2 regions of the Syntrophotalea acetylenivorans genome follow, and region 2 is predicted to be linked to the other one. Evidence: riboswitches for the same ligand, from Rfam matches in the RefSeq annotation. Region 2 holds a riboswitch; the other holds the start of a gene.
The links. A riboswitch is a leader RNA that binds a small molecule or an ion and turns the genes downstream of it on or off. The one in region 2 is predicted to bind S-adenosylmethionine.
Positions count from the first base shown of each region.

Region 1: another riboswitch for S-adenosylmethionine. It lies ahead of A7E78_RS04550 (trans-sulfuration enzyme family protein); the one in region 2 lies ahead of metX (homoserine O-acetyltransferase MetX).

Region 1 covers NZ_CP015519.1:988,084-991,657, reverse strand. The annotation lists one part of gene A7E78_RS04565 (IS3 family transposase) at 1-489, opposite strand, end outside; one part of gene A7E78_RS04565 (IS3 family transposase) at 489-744, opposite strand; SAM riboswitch class I at 1,074-1,188, shown strand; gene A7E78_RS04550 (trans-sulfuration enzyme family protein) at 1,297-2,454, shown strand; gene A7E78_RS04545 (trans-sulfuration enzyme family protein) at 2,502-3,574, shown strand, end outside.
Region 2 covers NZ_CP015519.1:1,829,840-1,833,413, forward strand. The annotation lists gene gluQRS (tRNA glutamyl-Q(34) synthetase GluQRS) at 1-683, opposite strand, end outside; gene A7E78_RS08405 (RrF2 family transcriptional regulator) at 909-1,340, shown strand; SAM riboswitch class I at 1,439-1,546, shown strand; gene metX (homoserine O-acetyltransferase MetX) at 1,644-2,765, shown strand; gene A7E78_RS08415 (NAD(P)-dependent oxidoreductase) at 2,924-3,574, opposite strand, start outside.

The DNA of each region.
Region 1 (3,574 bases), 840 kb from region 2:
TAATTGCCCGATCCACATGGATGGCGAGGCATTCACGACTCAAATTATCGACGACAGTTAAGACCCTGATTCGGCGGCCATTAAACAAGTTGTCGGCCACAAAATCCATGGACCAGTACTGATCGATCTTAGAGACTTCGGGCCGCTGCACCCGATGGGCTGCCGCCACGCGGCGCCTCGGTCTTTTGTGTCGCAGGTTCAGGCCTTCTTCACAATAAATTCGATGGACGCGCTTATGGTTGACGTGCCAGCCCTCACGTCTTAAAAGCACATGGATCCGCAAATAGCCGTAACGAATCCGGGTCGCGGCAATCTCACAGATACGCTGCTGAAGAACCCTATCATCCTTGACCGATTTATAGTAGTAGACCGAGTAGTAGACCGAGCGTTGCAGGCCCACGACCTCACAGGCCCTGCGTTTGCCAATACGATAGGCCAGTTCAAGTCTATCCACCTGGCGGCTCTTTTGGGCTGGTTTTAGAACTTTTTTGACAGCACATCCTGCAGCATCTGCTTGTCGAGGCTCAGGTCGGCTACCAGCTTCTTGAGCTGCGGATTCTCTTCTTCAAGCTGCTTCAGCCGCCGCAGTTCGCTGACACCAAGGCCGCCGTACTTCTTCTTCCAACTGTAGAAAGTGGCTTCCGAGATACCCATCTTCCGGCAAACTTCAGCCACCTTGGTGCCTGGCTCTGCCTGCTTGAGCGCAAACGCGATCTGTTCATCGGTGAATTTTGTTTTCTTCATGGCAAAACGTCTCCTCTCCCAAAGGGTCATTTTGCCCGAAAATTTCAGTTTTGACTCGTCCTATTTGGGGGGGGAGGTCATGTCAGCCTGCAGAAGCGCAAACGCAATCTGGCTATCGGTAAAACGTGACCTTTTCATAAGCAAAATCCCTCCTGTGGTGAATGATACCCAACAGGCGCTTTTTCGCAGTATATTTGGTCTGATTTGTTGGGATGACGCCAGGAAAAACAAGGAAAACGATAAACAAACTAACTGGATGCCCGATAAAAATACTTGACACAACTGGGTTGGTCAGCATAGATTTTTAAGAATAGTAAAAGCAAGCAGCGTCTTTATGGAGAGTGGCGGAGGGACAGGCCCGATGATGCCACAGCAACCGGCTCGCGATGTGCGAATGTCAGGTGCTAATTCCTGCCCCCGCGGGTTTGGGGGGAAAGATGAGGACGGTGCTTCTCTGGACCGTTCCTTTTTACGGTTGGTCTTGATGAAGCCCCTTCTCAGTGATTTTAGGAAGGGGCTTTTTGTATGCGGCGCAATAAAAAGGGGCAGAATATGACAGAAAACAAGCAGGATTTGAGTCTGGAAAGCCGCCTGGTGCAATGCGGAGTCGGCCGTGATACTCATACCGGCGGCATCAGCCTGCCGATCTATCCCAGCACCACCTTTCGGCACCCGGGAGTAGGGGAGAGCACCGGCTTTGATTACACTCGCTCGGGCAACCCTACCCGCCAGGTGCTGGAAGAAACCCTGGCCGACCTCGAAGGCGGAGCGCGCGGCCTGGTTTTTGCCTCGGGCATGGCGGCCCTGACCACACTGTTTCTGCATTTTTCCGCCGGTGACCACCTGGTTGTTTCCCGGGATCTGTACGGCGGTACATATCGGGTTCTTGGCCAGGTGTTCGCCAAGCTCGGCGTGATGGCTAGTTATGTGGATACTACCGACGCGGCAGCGGTGGCGGCGGCGATCCGGCCCCAGAGCCGCGCCCTGCTTGTGGAAACCCCCGGCAATCCCCTGCTGGGGGTCGCCGATCTGCAAACCTTGGGAGAACTCTGCCAGAACCACGGCCTGCTGTTCATCGTTGACAACACATTTCTGACGCCGGTGTTGCAGCGTCCCCTGGAGTTCAGTGCCGATGTGGTAGTCTATTCAGCCACCAAGTACTTTGGTGGCCATAACGATCTGTGTGCCGGAGTGCTTATTGCCCGCACCGCTGAACTTGGCGAACGGCTCTATTTTTTGCAGAACTCCACCGGGGCCATCCTCCCTCCCCAAGATTGCTGGCTGTTGCTGCGCTCTCTCAAGACTCTGTCGTTGCGCCTTGAGCGGCACTGCCGGAATGCCCTGGAAGTGGCACATTGGCTGCACGGGCATCCTCGGGTGAAGGAGATTTATTATCCCGGTCTGCCCGGCCATCCCGGCCATACCTTGTCCCTTGAGCAGACGCGCGGTTTTGGTGGCATGCTCTCGTTCCGGGTCGATTCGCCAGCTACCGCGCGCCAGGTCCTCAAAAAACTGCGGTTGATCAGCTTTGCCGAGAGCTTGGGCGGTGTCGAATCCCTCATGACCCTGCCGGCGGTCCAGACCCATGCCGACATCCCCGAGCCTGAAAGACTGAGGCTGGGCATCTGTGAAAGTCTGCTGAGGTTGTCGGTCGGCATTGAAAACCCTCAGGACATTATTGCCGACCTGGCCCAGGCGCTGGAAGGCTGATTGCTGAGTGTGAGTGCGTTAGATTTTTTTCTTGGCGAGGTATCTACATGACTGACTATTCAAGCAACCATTCCGATGGCCTGCGTCCCGCCACCCTGTTGGTGCATCAGGGCCGGGACCGAGATTCCTTTACCGGCGCGGCGACGGTGCCCATCTATACGGCCTCCACCTACCATCAGCATGGCGGCCGGGATGGGGCTTACGATTATGCGCGCAGCGGCAATCCCAGCCGGGAGCAGGTCGAAGATGCCATCGCCCTGCTGGAAGGCGGGACGGCCGGCTTTGCCTATGCCTCGGGTATGGCCGCGATTGCCGGTGCGCTGGCCCTGCTCGACAGCGGCGACCATCTGCTGGCTTCATCGGATCTGTACGGTGGGAGTTACCGTTATCTGAGTACCGTCCTGCCGCGGCAGGGCATCACCGTCGATTTTGTCGACACCACCGATGCCGCGAAGTTTGCGGCGGCGATCCGCCCCGAGACTCGGGCCATCTTCATCGAAACGCCCTCCAATCCCCTGTTCCGCATCACCAGTTTGCGGGCCATGGTGGAATTGGCCCAGCATCACAACCTGCTGACCATCCTCGACAATACCTTCATGACGCCGCTCTTGCTGCGCCCTCTCGAACTGGGCGTTGACGTGGTGGTCCATTCCGCCACCAAATTTCTCGGCGGGCATTCCGATCTGCTGGCCGGCCTGGCGGTCACCGCCGATGCCGATCTGGCCCGGCGCCTGAAACATTACCAGAATGCCGCCGGCAACGTACTGGCACCTTTTGACGCTTTTCTGCTCAGTCGAGGCATGAAGACCCTCAAGATCCGCCTGGAAGCGGCCCAGGCCGGTGCCGGGGTGCTGGCCGAACGGCTTAGCCAGCACCCCGCTGTCCAGCAGGTTCTCTATCCGGGACTGACCGATTTTCCGCACCGGGCGCGGCATTTCGCGCAATCTTCCGGGCCGGGCGCAGTGCTGTCCTTTATCTTGCGCGAACCCGCCCGAGTCGCCGGACTGCTGAAACGGGTGCGCCTGCCTATCATCGCCCCGAGTCTCGGGGGGGTCGAAACCATTCTCACCCATTGCTGGTCCATGTCCCACGCCGCCGTGCCCGATGATGTCAAGGCGAG
Region 2 (3,574 bases):
ATATATTCCGGAGGCGAATAACCGAGGCAACTCTGCAAAAAGATCTGGCGCGGTGTCGAGGCCAGCAGGTCGGCGCCACGCACCACTTGATTGACACCGGATTCGGCATCATCCACGACCACCGCCAACTGATAGGCAAACAAACCGTCCGCTCGGCGCAAGACAAAATCCCCCACCACGCTTTCCAGCCGCTGTTCCCGAGCACCGAACACTCCGTCAACGAAACAAACCTGCTCCTGCGGTACGCGAATCCGCAAAGAGCGAGGTCGACGACCTTCAGGCAAGCCGGCCCGGCAAACACCCGCATAAACAGGACCCTCCTCGCCAACGTGGGGAGCGCTGGCCAGCACCTCCTTGCGAGAACATCCACAGGCAAAAAGCAAACCACTCTGCTGCAAACGGTCCAAAGCCGCCTGATAACGATCGGTCCGCCGGCTCTGATAAAGCACCGGACCGTCCCACTCCAGCCCACAGGCTTCGAGAGTCTGTAAAATATGGTCCGCAGCACCCGCCACCACCCGCGGCGCATCAAGGTCCTCGATACGCACCAGCCAGGATCCGCCACTCTGACGAGCCAGGCAGTAGCTGCCGATTGCCGCCACCAATGAACCGAAATGAAGAGGCCCACTGGGACTCGGTGCAAAGCGACCAACCACCCGCGGACTGTCCTGCGAACAAACCATACAGCCACCTTCCTTGTGATTTATCGAAATATGTCGCCCTTATGCTCGCCTGTCAAGCCCAGACCACCAAAACACCTCCTCCTCCCCCACAACAATTCACATTCATACCAAGCCTTATCGCGCCTTTTATCCGACCTGTCCTTCTTTGCCATTGACAAAGATTGCCTCGGCAGGTTATTGCTTACCATACAAGTCACCGATTAAAAGCAGGATTATGGAGGATTCGTGGTTATCACAAGGGCGACGGAATATGCCATTCGTGCAGTAATGTTTATGGCGATGCAGCCTTCCGGCACTACCGTACTAAAAAAAGATATCTGCCGGGAACAGGAGATCACCCCGGCTTTTCTCACCAAGATTCTGCAACCGTTGATCAAGAGCGGCATCGTCGGCTCTCACCGAGGCGTGCGGGGCGGATTTTACCTGAGCAAAAGCGCCGACAGCATCACCCTGCTCGACGTGATCAAGGCCGAGGAGGGGGATATCCACCTCAACCTCTGCCTCGAAGAAGCCGGGACCTGCCAACGGGAAGCCTACTGTTCAGTGCAGAAGGTCTGGCAAGAAGCCCGCGCCGGCCTGGTTGAGACCCTGGACAGCTATACCTTTGCCCGTCTAGTTGAAATGGCAGACCAGGGGCAGCCCCTCGACCTGCCTTGATACAGCACCAACCTGCCATACCGGCAAAGCAAAGGCGATTGACTTTCTTCCGGGGCTCCTTTAGAGTTACGAACCAAACAATTTAATATCAAGCAACATCTTTATCGAGAGTGGTGGAGGGGAAGGCCCTGTGAAACCACAGCAACCGATTCGCCGGAGGCGAATGCCAGGTGCTAATTCCTGCCCCGCATGGGGAGAGATGAGGGTGGAGCCGAGATCTGCATAGTATTCATGCAAGACATAAACGGCCCCTTCCTGCATTGCGCAAAGGGGCCGTTTATTTATTTGGAGACCGATAAAGCCTTGGATCAGTCGGTAGGAATCGTCACAACCGAATACGCAACCTTCGATGTCGAGTTGCCCTTGGAAAGCGGCCGCCTGCTCGGGTCGCCCCTGACCCTCGCTTACGAGACCTACGGCTGTCTCAATTCAAGCCGTTCCAACGCCATCTTGGTCACCCATGCCTGGACGGGCGACGCCCACGCCGCCGGCAAACACACCCCGGATGACCGCAAACCGGGCTGGTGGGACGACATGATCGGGCCGGGCAAGGTCCTCGACACCGACCGCTATTTCATTGTCTGCAGCAACGTTATCGGCTCCTGCGGCGGCTCAACGGGGCCGACCAGCATTAACCCCCGCACCAACCGCCCCTACCGGCTGAATTTTCCAGTAATCATGGTGCGCGACATGGTCCGCGCCCAGAAACTGCTCATCGACCATCTGGGCCTCGACTCCTTGCTGACCGTCATCGGCGGCAGCATGGGGGCCATGCAGGCCCTGGAATGGGGTGTCCTCTACCCCGAAACAGTGCGCTCCATCATCCCCATAGCCGGCACCGGGCGCACCTCGCCCATGGCCATCGCTCTCAACGCTTTAGCCCGGCAGGCGATTTTTAACGATCCGCTATGGAAAAAGGGGAATTACAAGCCGGAGCATCCACCAGCCGAGGGATTGGCTTTGGGCCGGGCCGTCGGCCACATCTCGTTTTTGTCCGACGCCTCAATGAACCTCAAGTTCGGCCGGCGTTTTTCAGCCAGGGACGGCATGTTCGACTTTTTCGGCCAATTCGAGGTGGAGCGTTATCTCGAATACAATGGGCGCAACTTTATCGACCGTTTCGACACCAACGCCTTTCTCTACCTGGCCAAGGCTCTCGACCTCTACGATGTGGCCTGGGATTTCGCCAATCGCGAAGAGGCTCTGTCCCGGATCGATTGCCCCTCGCTGTGGTTCGCCTTCAGCTCCGACTGGCTCTATCCGCCCCAGCAAAGCGAAGAGATGGTGACCCTGCTCAAAAAGCTCGACAAACCCGTTGAATATCATCTGATCGATTCCGATTACGGCCACGACTCTTTTCTGATCGAACCGGAAAAGTTCACCCCCCTGATCAGTGCCTTTCTCGATCGGTTAGCGACCTCCTGACCGTCCGGAACCAATCCGCCAAACACTCAATCAACCAGATGATTGTCCAGAATACAATGGCAGGTACTGCGCTGCGACAGCATCGGCGACGGGAGTCTGCAACAGGAAACGCTGTTGCAGACAGGCATGATTGAAACTTATTCGAGACGAGTGTTTTGCTATGCTTTACTCTCCAGATATTCCATTATTGCCGCCGCAGATTTTTTCGACAAGCTCACAGCCTCGGCAACGGTTTTTGCGCCTGTCACCACATCACCTGAAGCAAAAATGCCCTCGCGCGTAGTACGACCCACTTCGTCTGTAATCACCAGTCCGCTTTTGCCGATTTCAATTCCCTTAAGATTGCTTCTGGGGGCCTGACTCACGGCAATAATGACGGAATCGGCATAAATGAACACACCAGAGTCTTCAACTGTACGAAGGCTCTTTCCGTTTTCTTCAGTTTCCACAAACTCGGTTCGCACGCACTGCACGCCGCTGTCGGTAATCTCCACAGGGGCATGGAAGAAAGAGAATGAAACGCCTTCTATACGAGCGTAGTCATATTCATGCTGGGTGGCAGACATGGCATTCAACCCCCGCCGATACAGTATACTCACCTCTGTTGCACCGTTTCGCAGGGCGGTTCGGGCGGCATCCATGGCTACGTTGCCCGCACCAATTACCACAACCTTCCTCCCAAGCTCATAGGCTTCAGGGCTTTTGAGGTAGTTGATAGCGTAGTGCACATGGCCGAGAGTTTCGCCTTTAATGCGCAACGGGCGCGGGTTCCACACCCCGGTGCCGACAAACACGGCGGAATAGGCATC